2 regions of the Streptosporangium sp. DT93 genome follow, and region 2 is predicted to be linked to the other one. Evidence: riboswitches for the same ligand, from Rfam matches in the RefSeq annotation. Region 2 holds a riboswitch; the other holds the start of a gene.
What was found. Region 2 has a riboswitch for glycine ahead of gcvT (glycine cleavage system aminomethyltransferase GcvT). Riboswitches for the same ligand answer to the same signal wherever they lie in the genome.

Region 1: it holds a riboswitch for glycine, as region 2 does, so the genes downstream of both, gcvP (aminomethyl-transferring glycine dehydrogenase) here and gcvT (glycine cleavage system aminomethyltransferase GcvT) in region 2, are expected to answer to the same signal.

The regions. Positions count from the first base shown of each region.
Region 1 is NZ_JBNCLF010000025.1:72,510-80,087, reverse strand. It holds gene ACLQ2R_RS35225 (sugar phosphate nucleotidyltransferase) at 1-894, shown strand, start outside; gene ACLQ2R_RS35220 (FHA domain-containing protein) at 1,294-1,806, shown strand; gene ACLQ2R_RS35215 (MerR family transcriptional regulator) at 1,833-2,483, shown strand; gene ACLQ2R_RS35210 (bifunctional nuclease family protein) at 2,562-3,032, shown strand; gene ACLQ2R_RS35205 (MerR family transcriptional regulator) at 3,177-3,797, shown strand; glycine riboswitch at 3,813-3,904, shown strand; gene gcvP (aminomethyl-transferring glycine dehydrogenase) at 4,079-6,940, shown strand; gene ACLQ2R_RS35195 (hypothetical protein) at 7,193-7,578, shown strand, end outside.
Region 2 is NZ_JBNCLF010000007.1:237,977-245,554, reverse strand. It holds gene ACLQ2R_RS18085 (DUF6286 domain-containing protein) at 1-480, shown strand, start outside; gene ACLQ2R_RS18080 (hypothetical protein) at 705-2,858, opposite strand; gene ACLQ2R_RS18075 (L-serine ammonia-lyase) at 3,027-4,403, opposite strand; gene gcvH (glycine cleavage system protein GcvH) at 4,477-4,869, opposite strand; gene gcvT (glycine cleavage system aminomethyltransferase GcvT) at 4,866-5,957, opposite strand; glycine riboswitch at 5,991-6,086, opposite strand; glycine riboswitch at 6,087-6,185, opposite strand; gene ACLQ2R_RS18060 (gamma-glutamyl-gamma-aminobutyrate hydrolase family protein) at 6,354-7,049, opposite strand; gene ACLQ2R_RS18055 (3-oxoacyl-ACP reductase) at 7,094-7,578, opposite strand, start outside.

The DNA.
Region 1 (7,578 bases), on a different contig from region 2:
GAGCTGCTGCGCCTGGTGGACATCAGCGGGGTCCGCGACGCCGACATGAAGGTCGTGGTCGACTGCGCCGGCGGCACCTCCTCGCTGGTGCTGCCCAGCCTTCTCGGCCGGGTCGGGGTGGACGTGCTGACCGTCAACAACCGCCTGGACGACGCCTCGCCCACCGAGACCCTGGCCGAGCGACGGCGCGACCTGCAGCGCCTGTCGGAGCTGGTCAGCTCCTCCAGGGCGGCCTTCGGGGTGCGCTTCGACCCGGTGGGGGAGCGGGTGGCGCTGGTGGACGAGATGGGCCAGCTCATCAGCGAGGAGCGTGCCCTGCTGGTGGTGCTCGACCTGGTCGCGGCCGAGCGGCGCGGCGGCCGGGTGGCGCTGCCGGTCACCACCACCCGGGTGGCCGAGCAGGTCTGCAGGTTCCACGGCGTCCAGGCCGAGTGGACCGCCACCGCCATCGACGCGCTCACCGCCGCCGCCAGGGGCCCTGAGATGATCTTCGCCGCGGACGGGCGCGGGGGCTTCATCGTGCCGGAGTTCGGCCCCACCGTGGACGGCCTGGCGGTGTTCCTGCGCCTGCTGGGCCTGGTGGCCAGGACCCGCCTCTCGCTCAGCCAGATCGACGCCAGGATCCCCGAGGCCAGGCTGCTGCGCCGTACCGTGCCGACCCCGTGGGCGGCCAAGGGGGCGGTGATGCGCTCGGTCATCGAGGCCGCCGAGCACCACCTGATCGACACCACCGACGGGGTGCGGGTGGTCGCCGAGGACGGCGGCTGGGCCCTGGTGCTGCCCGACCCGACCGAGGCGGTCACCCACCTGTGGGCCGAGGGCTTCGACGTCGACTCCGCCCAGGCCATGATCGAACGCTGGGCGCGGGTGGTGGAAGAAGCCGCCGGCGGCTGACACGCCCGGAAGGACGGTCCCCGGAAGGACGGTCCCCGGAAGGACGGTTCCTGGAAGGCCGGTCCCCGGGTGAGCCGGTCTCCCCGCCCCGTCCGGAGGCCGACGGGACACCCCGGGAAACCCTGAAAAGGGATATGAAGTGCATTAAAGACTTTATCGGGCGTTGTGGACCGAGCGAATGCGACAAACACAGCGCGGCACCATGGACCGGGGACGTACCCCGCTGTAACTTTGTCACCGACCGTACCCGCGGTTCAGCGTCAGCCTTGACCTTCGCTTCTCATCACTGTATGTTGCGGCATTCGCAGTCTGAGAAATCCCTTGAGAAGCGAAGAAGCGAGGCGCGCGCATCACTGAGCACCGTTGCCGCGTCTTCGCGGTAGGAGGCCGAGCCGATCGATGCCGAGCGTCTACTGCACGCAGTGCGGTCATGCCAACCCTGAGGATGCCCGTTTCTGTTCTCGATGCGGGTCGCCGCTTACCAGGTCCGACACACCCGGAGACAGCACGTCGACGATCTCCCTCTCCGGGATCGAGGCCTACGAGGCGGAGACCGGGGAGACGCTCCTCGCCGAACGGCAGGCCGTGGAGCAGTTGCCTCCCGGCAGCGCGTTGCTGGTGGCGATGCGCGGCCCCAACGCCGGCAGCCGCTTCCTGCTCGACAGCGATCTCACCACCGTGGGCCGCCACCCCGAGAGCGACATCTTCCTCGACGACATCACGGTCTCGCGCCGCCACGTGGAGTTCTACCGGCGCGGCGGCGGGGTCTTCACCGTCCGCGACGTCGGCAGCCTGAACGGCACGTACGTGAACCGCGAGCGCATCGAGGAGGTCCCGCTCTACGGCGGCGACGAGGTGCAGATCGGCAAGTTCCGCCTGGTCTTCCTCACCCGCGGCGCCGCTGGAGGATGATGAGCTCGCAGGCCGCTCGTGCGCACATGGGCATCGGGGAGGTGCTCGCTCTCCTGCAGGGCGAGTTCCCCGATGTCAGCATCTCCAAGATTCGCTTCCTGGAGGGCGAGGGGCTGATCGAGCCGGAGCGCAGTCCCTCCGGGTACCGCAAGTTCACCTACGCCGACGTCGAACGCCTCCGCTACATCCTCGGCGAGCAGCGGGACCGCTACCTCCCGCTACGGGTGATCAAGGACCGGCTGGAGGCCGCCGACCGCGAGGAGCGCCCTGCGGCCCGGCCGCGGGCCGTCCCCGACGAGGGGCCGGGAGAGGTCCGTCTCACCCGCGAGGAGCTGCTGCGCGCCGCCGAGCTCGACGAGGACACCCTCGCCGAGCTGGAGGACTACGGGCTGCTGGCCGCCGTGGCCCGCTACTACGACGCCGAGGCGCTCGCCGTGGCCCGCAGCGTCGGCGCCCTGGCCGCCTTCGGCCTGCGCGCCCGCCACCTGCGGGCCGTCAGGGCCGCCGCGGAACGCGAGGCCGGGCTGGTGGAGCAGGCCGTGGCGCCCCTGCTGCGCCGCCGGGGACCGGGCGCGATCGACCGGGCCGACGAGACGGCCAGGGAGATCTCCGGCCTGTTGCTGGAATTGCACGCCTCACTCCTGCGTTCGGGCGTTCGTGGGGCACTGGGCCGGTGAGAACCTGACCAGGCACTCGTACCCCCACGAGTGTTACGTTGAACAAACCGGTCGGAATCCAGCGAAGCGGAGCAGCCCGTGTTGCAGATGGAGGTCGTGGGCGTTCGAGTCGAGATGCCCTCCAACCAGCCGATCGTCCTGTTGAAGGAGGCGCAGGGGGAGCGTTACCTGCCCATCTGGATCGGCATGACCGAGGCCACGGCGATCGCCATGGCCCAGGCCGAGGAGCCACCGCCTCGGCCGCTCACCCATGACCTGTTCAGGGACGTGCTCGACGGGCTCGGCGTCCGGCTGAACACGGTCAACATCGTCGCCCTGCGCGACGGGATCTTCTTCGCCGACCTGGTCTTCTCCAACGGGGTGGAGGTGAGCGCCCGTCCCTCCGACTCGATCGCCTTGGCACTGCGCACCGGCGCACGTATCTTCGCGAGCGAGGAGGTGGTCCGGGAGGCGGGGGTGATCATCCCCGACGACCAGGAGGACGAGGTGGAGAAGTTCAGGGAGTTCCTTGACACGATCACGCCCGAGGACTTCGGCCGCGCGGGGTAGGAATTTCGGTGCATTTACGCTTCACGACGCGCCGGGTGGGGTCGTTGACTGGACTTGGCCCCAGTTCTACGGTGCAAGTGAACCCCACGGCCGTGCGTAAACCCCCAGATCAGGCCGTGGGATGAGAGAAAGCCGGAGGTCCGCGTGGCGGTCAGCAGCGGCGAGGGTAGAAACGCCGATCAGGATGACCCGGAACGGCGCCAGTCGGCACGTCAGCGCGCGGGTGAAGAGGGTCTGCTGTTCGACGGGGAACCGGTGAACGTGCCCGCCGATCTCGGCTACCGGGGCCCGACGGCCTGTTCCGCGGCCGGGATCACCTACCGGCAGCTCGACTACTGGGCGCGCACCGGCCTGGTCGAGCCCACCGTGCGGGCCGCGCACGGCTCGGGCTCCCAGCGGCTGTACGGCTTCCGCGACATCCTGGTCCTCAAGGTCGTCAAGCGCCTCCTCGACACCGGCGTCTCCCTCCAGCAGATCCGCATCGCCGTCCAGCACCTGCGCGACCGGGGCGTCAACGACCTCGCCGGGATCACCCTGATGAGCGACGGGGTGAGCGTCTACGAGTGCACCTCGCCCGACGAGGTCATCGACCTGCTCCAGGGCGGTCAGGGAGTCTTCGGCATAGCGCTCGGACGGGTCTGGCAGGAGGTGGAGGGCTCTCTGGCGGATCTTCCCGGCGAACGTGCGGAGTCGGGCGGCGGCCCTTTAGGCGATCATCACGCGGATGAGCTGGCCCGCCGCCGCAGGGCGCGGCGAACCGGGTAAGCTCGGACTCGCCATTGACCCTGTGCGGGAGAGACCCCGGCACGGCCGGGGCGCCGAAGGAGCAACCTCCCCGGAATCTCTCAGGCACCCTGTACCGCACGGACGAGGCAACTCTGGAAAGCAGGCACGCCGGCCAGGTGTGCCTCACCGACGGTGCAAGCCTCCCTTTCCCGGGCAGGTGAAGCTCTCAGGTCGCGGCGGCAGCCGTGATGACAGAGGGGGAGACTCCGGCCGCACGCCCGCGCCCGGCGCCGGTCTCCACCCCGTCTGGGAGGCTTTCCATGACCGATCTGTCCCCGCTCGCAGAGCTCGCCGCCCCGCCGTTCGCCACCCGCCACATCGGGCCCGACGACGACCAGCAGGCCCGCATGCTGGAGGCCGTCGGATTCGCCTCCGTCGCCGACATGATCGCGGTGGCCGTGCCCGAGGCGATCCGCTCGGCCGGGCGGCTGAACCTGCCCCCGGCGGCCTCCGAGGCCGAGGCCCTGGCCGAGCTGCGCGTCCTGGCCGGGCGCAACACCGTGCTCACCTCGATGATCGGCCTGGGCTACCACGACACGATCACGCCCGCCGTCATCCGCCGCAACCTCCTGGAGAACCCGGGCTGGTACACCGCGTACACGCCCTACCAGCCGGAGATCTCCCAGGGCCGCCTGGAGGCCCTGCTGAACTTCCAGACCGTGATCTCGGACCTGACCGCCCTGGACGTGGCGGGGGCCTCCCTGCTGGACGAGGCCACCGCGGCCGCCGAGGCGATGACCCTGGCCCGGCGCGCGGGCCGCGGCCCGTCGAAGGTGTTCGTGGTCGACGCCGACGCGCTGCCGCAGACCAAGGCGGTGCTGCGCACCCGCGCCGAGCCGCTCGGCATCGAGCTCCTCGAGAGCGACCTGTCCGGCGAGCTGCCCGACTGCTTCGGCGTGCTCGTGCAGTACCCCGGCGCGAGCGGCAGGGTGCGCGACTTCCGCGCCGTGGCCGAGGCCGCCCACGCCCGCGGCGCCCAGGTGGTCGCCGCCGCCGACCTGCTCGCCCTCACCCTGCTGGCCGCCCCCGGCGAGCTCGGCGCCGACATCGCGATCGGCTCCTCGCAGCGCTTCGGCGTCCCGCTGGGCTTCGGCGGCCCCCACGCGGCCTACATGGCGGTCCGCGACGGCCTCCAGCGTCAGATGCCCGGCCGCCTGGTCGGCGTCTCCCAGGACGCCGACGGGCGCCCGGCGTACCGGCTCGCGCTGCAGACCCGCGAGCAGCACATCCGCCGGGAGAAGGCCACCAGCAACATCTGCACCGCGCAGGTCCTGCTCGCGGTGATCGCCGGCATGTACGCCGTGTACCACGGCCCCGAGGGCCTGCGCAGGATCGGCCGCCGCGTCCACCGGCACGCCGTGGTGCTGGCCGAGGGGCTGCGCCAGGGCGGCGTCGAGGTCGTGCACGACACCTTCTTCGACACCGTGCTCGCCCACGTCCCCGGCAGGGCCGCGGCGGTCGTCGCCACCGCCCTGGACAACGGGGTGAACCTGCGCCTGGTCGACGACGACCACGTGGGCGTCACCTGCGACGAGCGGACCGAGCTGCTGCACCTGGAGCAGGTCCTGGCCGCCTTCGAGGTGGGCGGGATCGTCCCGGCGGACCTGGACGCCGCCGCGCACGACGCGCTGCCCGCCGCGCTGGCGCGCACCGGTGACTACCTGACCCACCCGGTCTTCCACGCCCACCGCTCCGAGACGGCGATGCTGCGCTACCTGCGCCGCCTCCAGGACAAGGACGTCGCGCTCGACCGGTCGATGATCCCGCTGGGCTCCTGCACGATGAAGCTCAACGCGACCACCGAGATGGAGCCGATCACCTGGCCCGAGTTCGCCGGCCTGCACCCCTACGCCCCCGAGGAGCAGACCCGGGGCTACCTGGAGCTGATCGCCGAGCTGGAGCGCTGGCTGGCCGAGGTCACCGGCTACGACGCCGTGTCGCTCCAGCCGAACGCGGGCTCGCAGGGCGAGTTCGCCGGGCTGCTGGCGATCCGCGCCTACCACGCCGCGCGCGGCGAGTCCGAGCGCGACGTCTGCCTGATCCCCTCCTCCGCGCACGGCACCAACGCCGCCAGCGCCGTCATGGCGGGCATGCGGGTCGCCGTGGTGGCCTGCGACGACGAGGGCAACGTGGACGTCGGCGACCTGGTCGCGAAGATCGGCAAGCACCGCGACCGGCTCGCCGCGATCATGGTGACGTACCCGTCCACGCACGGCGTGTACGAGGAGACGATCGTCAAGGTCTGCGAGCTGGTGCACGAGGCCGGAGGGCAGGTCTACGTCGACGGCGCCAACCTCAACGCGCTGGTGGGCCTGGCCAGGCTCGGCGAGTTCGGCGCGGACGTCTCCCACCTCAACCTGCACAAGACCTTCTGCATCCCGCACGGCGGCGGCGGCCCCGGGGTCGGCCCGGTCGCGGTCCGCGCCCACCTCGCCGACCACCTGCCCGGCCACCCGCTGCGCGCGGGCGACGGCAAGGGCGTCGGCCCGGTCGCGGCCGCCCCGTACGGCTCGGCCGGCATCCTGCCCATCTCCTGGGCCTACATCCGGATGATGGGCGCCGACGGCCTCAGGGCGGCCACCGAGCAGGCCATCCTGTCGGCCAACTACCTGGCCCGCAGGCTCAGCCCGCACTACCCGGTCCTCTACACCGGCCGGGGCGGCCTGGTGGCCCACGAGTGCATCGTGGACCTGCGCCAGATCACCAAGGAGACCGGCGTGACCGTCGACGACGTGGCCAAGCGCCTGGTCGACTACGGCTTCCACGCGCCGACCATGTCCTTCCCCGTCGCCGGGACGCTCATGATCGAGCCGACCGAGAGCGAGGACCTGGCCGAGCTCGACCGGTTCTGCGAGGCGATGATCGCCATCCGCGGTGAGATCGCCAAGGTCGCCTCCGGCGCGTACGACAGGACCGGCAACCCGCTGCGCAACGCCCCGCACACGGCCGACAGCGTGGCCGCCGACGAGTGGGAGCACGGCTACACCCGCACCGAGGCGGCCTACCCGCTGCCGTCGCTGCGCGAGGGCAAGTACTGGCCGCCGGTCCGGCGCATCGACCAGGCCTACGGCGACCGCAACCTGGTCTGCTCCTGCCCCCCGCTGGCGTCCTACGAGGACTGACCCCGCACCGCGCGGGGCCGGGACGGGCAACCCGGGCGAACCGGGTGATCCCGGCGGCCTCCGTGCCGTCCGGCCGGGAGTCTGCGGGCCCCGCGCGGTTCCGTGCCGGAAACGCTCGGGGAAGCGGCCCCGGTCCCGTGCGGATCATGCGGAAACCCCGTGCGGGCCGCAGATCCACGCGGAATGTGCCGGGACGGACGGCGCCCCGAGTCGTTAGGCTCGGGGCGTCTCCTTACCCGGGAAGGACCCTGCATGCCTGAGGTGGACACCCGTCCCTTGGACACCGCGCGACGACTGGCCGAGTCCGGCGACCTCGACGCCGCCGCCGTGATCTTCGCGGAACTGGCCGCCGATCCCGACGACCCCGATCGCGCCCAGGCGGCGGTGGGTCTCGCGGTCGTGCTCGGCGAGCGGGGGGACGTGGCGGGCTCCCGCGCCGCCGCCCGCACCGCCCTGGCGACCGGGCACCCGGAGTTCGCCGCCCAGGCCGCCTGCCTGCTCGCCGGGAGCTTCGAGCGCGAGGGCCTGGCCGACCAGGCGCGCGCCGCCTGGCAGGCCGCCCTCGGCGTCGGCCATCCGGCCTACGTCCCGCCGGCGCACATGGCCCTGGCGAGGCTCGCCACCGACGCCCGGGAGGC
Region 2 (7,578 bases):
GCGCTGCTGTCGCTCTCGGCCTCGACGACGGTGGGCCTGCTGATGGGGTCGCCGGTCGCGCGGGAGCCCTACCGGCTGCTCGTCGAGGGGCCGGGCTCGTGGAGGTGGTCCGATCCCGCCGTCCTCGCCGTCGCGGCGCTCGCCATGGCGGCGGGCCTGGCGATGCTCGCCCTCGCCGTCCTGCCGGGACGGCCGCGGCTGGTCCCGCTGGAGCCGGGCGACCCGCACCTGGTGATCGGCATCACCCGGTCCGGTCTCCGCCGCACGCTGCGGGAGGCCGCCGAGTCGGTGGAGGAGGTGAACCGGGCCCGGGTCCGCCTCGCCTCGCGGGTCGTCGAGGTCACGGTCTTCACCGGCGCGGAACGGACCGGGCCGGTCCTGCGCCGGGTGGGCACCGCGGTGGGCGACCGCCTGGCGGGCCTGGGCTCGATGTACGGCGGCGACGTCACGGTGCGGCTGTGCCGCCGGGGGAGCAGGTGAGGCCGTACGCGGGCAACCGGATCGGCCTGGCCGCCACCGGCGCGGCGCTCGGCTGCGCCGGGCTGTACGCCTTCCTGCGGGGACGCGGCGACCTTCCCGGCCACCGCCCGGACACCCGGCTCGCGCACCGCGGCCTTCCCGGATGGCTGGCCGAGCACCCCTGGCAGGGGTGGCTGGCCGCACTGACGCTGACGGTGCTGGCGGTCCTGGCGGTGCGGTGGCTGCTACACGCCCTGGGGTGGGGACGGTGCGGCAGGCGGGCCGGGACGGGGACGGCCGTGCTCGGTGTTGCCCTTAAAGAAGTCGAAGGGCTCACCCGGGTCGGGGTCAGGCACGTACGGGACGAGCGGCTGCGCGTCACCGTGTGCTGCGCCCCGGGGACCGATGTCGGCAAGCTGGTGGCGCGGCTCAACCGGGACGCGGTGGGGAAGGTCCGACGGGCGCTCGGGGAGGTAGAACTCGGCGTGCTGGTCCGGCTGCACGTCCGGCGTCGCTGAGGCCCGGTAGGACCCGCCGTACCCGCCGTAGGACCCGTTGTGCGAGCCCCCGTGGGGCCCGCCGCCGGTCTCGTCGTGGGCCTGCCTGCCGAAGAGCGGCGCCCCGTACGCTCCCTGCGGGCCGTGTCCCGGCATCGCCCCGGCGATCCCTCCGGTCCCGCCGTACGCTCCCGGCGACCCCTCCGCGGTGCCGCCCTCGTGGTGGGCCACCTCGTGGACGGGGCTGGCGTACACTGGCCGGCCGGACGCCCAGCGGTGGTCCTCCGCCCCGTCGTACGGCGCCTGGTCGTCCGGCCCTGTCGTGTCGGGGTCGCCCCCGGGGCCGTCCCCGGGATCCGTCCCGGCGTCGTCGTGCGGGTGGCCGGGCCCTCCCGGGGCGCGCTCCCGCTCGTGTCGCTCCTCCTGCCGCTCCTCGTGCCGCCGGGAGCCGAAGGCGAGCCCGGCGGCCAGGCAGAGCAGCGGGAGGGCGGGCACGACGTAGCGGTGGTCGAAGGCGGCGATGAACGGCGGCAGCACCAGCAGCACGGTCCCGGCCGTCCACGGCAGCAGCACCGCGCCGCCGAGCCGCCGCGGCCGCCGCAGCACGCCGACCAGCCCGACCAGGCAGATCAACGCGAGATAGGGACCCCGTACGTAGCCGTACTCCTGGTAGCCGCGCAGCAGCCCCGCGTACGGCTCGACCAGGACCGGCGCCCCCGAGGCGCCCTGGTAGGCCACGGTGAGCTCCTCGGCGGTCCTGCCCTGCGAGGCGGTCCCGGCGGGGAAGGGCCGGGCGCTGCCGGGGAAGACGTAGGCGCTCTGCGGCCCGGGGACCGGGTAGACGCGCCGGTCCCAGTCGAAGATGTGGGCCACGTCCGCCAGGCCGGTCCGCAGGAAGTCCACGGGCTGGGCCATGACGGCCCGGGTGGCGAAGGCCCCGGCGAGGGCGTCGCGTTCGGCCCAGCTCCCCTTGACCTTGTTCAGCGGCGAGTCGCCGTCCCAGATGTAGAGCGGCGGCGCCTTGCGCGCGTCCCGCGGCTCGGCGGGGCACAGGGCGGCCTCGGGGCCGGGCGGCCGGATGACGGCGCAGTCGGCGAAGGTCATCGTCCGCGCCCACAGGAACGCGTTCCCCCGGGTCAGCCCGTAGGTGCCGTGCTCGGAGGCGAACCAGGCCGCGTACCCGCCCAGGCCGATCGCGGCGGTCAGCGTGGTCGCGGCGACCGCCCGCCACCCGGCGCGGCGGACCGTCAGGCAGACCGCCACGACGGCGATCAGCGCCAGCCCCACGGTCCGGGTGACGGTCGCCGCGGCCAGCAGCGCGCCGGCCGTCGCCGCGACCCACGTCGCGGGGCGCCGCCGCCACAGCAGCAGCGTGACCGCCACCACCGCCAGGAACTGGAAGAGCAGGTCGGCCATGACGAGGTGTTCGAGCTGGACCTGGTGGACGTCGAGCAGCACCGGCAGCGCGGCCAGCGTCGCCCCCCATCCCGGCAGCCCGCCCAGCCTGCGCAGCAGCAGGTAGACGCAGACGGCCACGGCCAGCCCCAACAGGTGCTGGACGACGACCACGGCCTGGACGCTGGAGAGCGGCTTGAGGATCCACAGGAACAGCGCGTACCCGGAGGGACGGGACTCCAGGGGGCGCGGGGAGAGCCCGGCGTTCAGGTAGACGAAGGAGTCGGCCCAGAACCACAGGGCCGGGCGGTAGCCGAGCACGGCCAGCGCGCGCACCCCGCCACCGGCCAGCAGGGCGAGCAGGAAGACCCGGTGCGAGACCAGCAGGCGCAGCACCCGCCGGCCCCGGGAGGGGGTGGCCGGACCGGAACGGCGGGAGGGGCTCACCGCGTGCGTTCCCGTCACCACCACGACCTCCATCGTCCCGCGGATGAGGTCACCCAGCATAGGCGTGGTGCCGCGGACTGCCCTACGGGATGCGAGATTTGGTGTCGATCGGGACATAAGGAACGGAAGGGGCCGCGACGCGGCGGCCCCGTTCAGCACTCGACGACGTTCACCGCGAGTTCCGCACGTCGGTCTCGCGCCGGTCCCGCCGGGCGAGCCGGTCCCATTTCAGCACTCGATGACGTTCACCGCGAGCCCGCCGCGGCTGGTCTCCTTGTACTTGTCGAGCATGTCGCGGCCGGTGTCGCGCATCGTCTTGATGGCCTTGTCCAGCGAGACGAAATGGCGGCCGTCGCCGCGCAGCGCCATCCTGGCCGCGGCGATGGCCTTGATGGCGGCGAGCGCGTTGCGCTCGATGCACGGGATCTGCACCAGCCCGCCGATCGGGTCGCAGGTCAGGCCCAGGTTGTGCTCGATGCCGATCTCGGCGGCGTTCTCCACCTGCTCGGGGGTGCCGCCCATCACCTCGGTGAGCCCGGCCGCGGCCATCGAGCAGGCCGAGCCGACCTCGCCCTGGCAGCCGACCTCGGCGCCGGAGATCGAGGCGTTCTCCTTGAACAGCACGCCGATCGCCCCCGCGGTCAGCAGGAAGCGGATCACGCCCTCGTCGTCGGCGTCGGGCGTGAAGCGGTCGTAGTAGGTGAGCACGGCGGGGACGATGCCGGCCGCGCCGTTGGTGGGGGCGGTGACGATCCGCCCGCCCGCGGCGTTCTCCTCGTTGACCGCCAGCGCGAACAGCGACACCCAGTCCATCGTCTGCAGCGAGTCCTTCTCCTGCGTCTCGCTGCGCAGCTGCCGGTGGAGCTGGTGGGCGCGGCGGCGCACCTTCAGGCCGCCGGGCAGCACGCCCTCCTTGCCGATGCCCCGGTTCACGCACTCGGTCATGACGTGCCAGAGGGTGAGCAGCCGCTCGCGGATCTCGGCCTCGCTGCGGCCGAAGGCCCGCTCGTTCTCCAGCATCAGCCCCGAGATCGACAGCCCGGTCTCGGCGCACCGGGCGAGCAGCTCGGCGGCCGTGCCGAACGGGTGGGGCACGACCGTGTCGTCGGGCTTGATCCGGTCGGCGCCGGTGGCGTTCTCGTCCACCACGAAACCGCCGCCCACCGAGTAGTAGACCCGCTCGCGGAGCGTCTCGCCCGACTCCGACAGGGCGGTGAAGCGCATGCCGTTGGGATGGCCGGGCAGCGAGATCTTGCGTTCGAAGACGAGGTCCTCGCCGACGACGAAGGGGATCTCGTGGGAGCGGTAGAGGGTGACGGTGCCGGACTCGCGCATGGCGGCCAGCCGCTCGTCGACCGTGTCGATGTCGACCAGCTCGGGCTTCTCACCGGACAGGCCGAGCATCACGGCCTTGTCGCTGCCGTGTCCCTTGCCGGTCAGCCCGAGCGAGCCGTACAGGACGGCGCTCACCCGGGCGGTCTTCTCCAGGAGCCCGTCGCGGTGCAGGCCGCGGGCGAACCTGTGGGCCGCGGCCATCGGGCCGCCCGTGTGCGAGCTGGACGGGCCGATTCCGACCTTGAAGAGATCGAAGACGCTGATCGTCATCTGGGTCCTTCCAGCGTGGGCGGCCACGCGCGCCCGGGGACGCGCGTGGCCCGGGTGTGACGGAGCGGGAGGTTCAGGACTCGCCCGAGGTGAGCGCGGCGTACTCCTCCGGCGACAGCAGGTCGTCGGCGGAGCCCTCCAGGCGGATGCGGAACAGCCAGCCCTCCCCGTAGGAGTCGGCGCCGACCAGCGAGGGGTCGTCCACGGCGGTCTGGTTGACCTCCACGATCTCACCGCTGACCGGTGTGAAGATGTCGCTCACCGACTTGGTCGACTCGACCTCGCCGACGGTGTCGCCGGCGGTGACCGTGCTGCCGACCTCGGGGATGATCTGCACGTAGACCACGTCCCCCAGCGCCTCGGCGGCGTAGGCGGTGATCCCCACGGTGAGGGTCAGGCCGTCATCCACTCCTGAGACCCACTCGTGTTCCTTGGTGTAGTGCAGGTCCTCGGGAATGCTGCTCATTGTGTCCTCCTGTAGAAAGGCAGTGCGACGACCTCGACCGGTTCGCGGCTGCCCCGGATGTCGACGGCCAGTCCCGACGACAGGCCGTTGTCCACGTAGGCCATGGCGATGGGCCTGCCCAGCGACTGCGAGGGCGCTCCGCTGGTGACCTCCCCGACGACCGCGCCGTCGGCGGCGGCCACCACCGGATACCCGTGCCGGGGCACCCGGCGGCCGTTCGTGACCAGGCCGACCAGGCGGCGGCCCGGCGGGACGTCCCTGAGGGGTTCGAGGGCGGCCCGGCCGACGAAGTCGCCCGGCTTGTCAAACCTCACCACACGGCCCAGCCCGGCGTCGAACGGGGTCAGCGCGGCCGAGAGCTCGTTGCCGTAGAGCGGCATGCCCGCCTCCAACCGGAGGGTGTCACGCGCGGACAGGCCGGCCGGGATCAGCCCGTGCGAGGCGCCGGTCTCGCTGATGGCGCACCAGATCGCCTCGGCGTCCCCGGACGCGACGAACAGCTCGAACCCGTCCTCACCGGTGTACCCGGTACGGGCGATGAGCGCCTCGCGGCCCGCGACGGAGGCGGGCAGGCCCGCGTAGTACCTGAGCCCGCCCAGGTCGGCGTCGGTCAGGCCGGCCAGGATCTCCGCCGAGCGCGGGCCCTGGATCGCGACCAGCGCGTACCCCTCGGAGCGGTCATCGGTCACGGCGTCGAAGCCCTTGGCGCGGCCGGCCAGTTCGGCGGCGACGCGCGGGGAGTTGGAGGCGTTGGCGACGACCATGAACTCCTCGGGGGCCAGCCGGTAGACGATCAGGTCGTCCAGCACGCCGCCCTCGGTGTCGACGATCATCGTGTAGCGGGCGCGGCCGGGCTCCAGCGCGGACAGGTGGCCGACCAGCGCGTAGTCGAGCGCCTCGGCGGCCTGCGGGCCGGTCACGAAGATCTCGCCCATGTGGGAGAGGTCGAACAGGCCGGCCGCCCGGCGGACCGCGTTGTGCTCGACGGACTCGCTGCCGTAGCGGAGCGGCATCAGCCAGCCCGCGAAGTCGGTCAGCGTCGCGCCGAGAGCCTCGTGCACGCCGCGCAACGGCGTAGATCGGGACATGTGCACACCTCAGGCAGGGGACAGATGAGATCATCCTCCCCCTCTGTCATGGGTGCCTGAGAGTTTCATCCGGTTTTTGCCCGGACTTTCACCTTCGGCGAGGCCACGGGGCCTGCTTTCCAGAGAGCACCTACCCGCACGGTCCTTTGCCTTGAGAGGTTCGCGGGGAGGGCTTGCTCCTTCAGGGGTCCTGGCCTGGATGTCAGGACGCTCTCCCGCGCGGGATTCATCGGTGTCACCGCCACCCTAACCGCCCGCACCGTCCGAGCGGAATCCCCCGCCCCGGCCGGCTCCCGTGTCAGGGGGCGCCGGTGTCCCGAGGCCGGTGCTCGGCGCAGTCCACGCGCAGCTCGGCGTCCCCGAAGGGGGGGGCGAGTCTCTGCCCGGTCGGGCCGGTCAGGGGGCGGCGTGCCGGACCAGGGCCTCGAACAGGGCCGACTCGTCGTCGGCCTCGGGGTGCCACTGGACGGCGACGGCGAACGGGTGGTCGTCCAGCTCCACGGCCTCGATCGTGCCGTCCTCGGCGTGGGCGGTCACGGTCAGGCCCTCGCCCGGCCGGTCCAGGGCCTGGTGGTGGTAGTGGGCCACGTCCACGGTGTCGGTCCCGAAGACCTTCGACGTCCGGCTGCCGGGGGCCAGGCGCACCGGCATCCTGCCGTGGCTCCCGGGTGCCGGGGCGTGCCCGGAGTGGCCGACCACGTCGGGCAGGTGCTGGTGCAGGGTGCCGCCCAGGGCGACGTTCAGGATCTGCATGCCCCGGCACACCCCCAGGAAGGGCAGGCCCCGCTCCAGCGCCGCCCGGACCAGGTCCAGCTCGGCGTCGTCGCGGAACGGCCGGACGTGACCGGTCCTGGCGTGCGGCTCCTGCCCGTACCGCTCCGGGCCGACGTCCCCGCCACCGGCCAGGATCAGCCCGTCCAGCCGCTCCACCAGCGGCGCGGGCTCGCCGGCCGGGGGCAGGATCACCGGCTGCCCGCCCGCGCGGGCCACGTGGTCGACGTAGTCGTAGGGCAGCAACGCCGTCGTCGTCTCCCACACGGTGAACCGGGCGGGCTCGACGTAACAGGTGATGCCGATGACGGGACGGGACATGATCTTTTGCCTTACCTTGCTCTTTCCCGGAAACCCGGGATGTTCTACAGCGGGGTGACGTACGCACCGGAGATGCCGCCGTCCACCAGGAACTCCGAGCCGGTGATGAAGCTGGCGTCGTCCGAGGCGAGGAACGCCACCGCGGCGGCGATCTCGGAGGCCTCGGCGAAGCGCCCCAGCGGGACGTGCACCAGGCGGCGCTGGGCCCGCTCGGGGTCCTTGGCGAACAGCTCCCGCAGCAGCGGCGTGTTCACCGGCCCCGGGCAGAGCGCGTTCACCCGGATGCCCTCCCGGGCGAACTGCACGCCCAGCTCGCGCGACATGGCCAGCACCCCGCCCTTGGAGGCGGTGTAGGAGATCTGGCTGGTCGCCGAGCCCATCACGGCCACGAACGACGCGGTGTTGACGATCGACCCCTTGCCCTGGCGCCGCATGTACGGGATGGCGTACTTGCAGCACAGGTAGACCGAGGTGAGGTTGACCTCCTGGACCCGGCGCCAGGCGTCGATGCCGGTCTCCAGGATCGAGT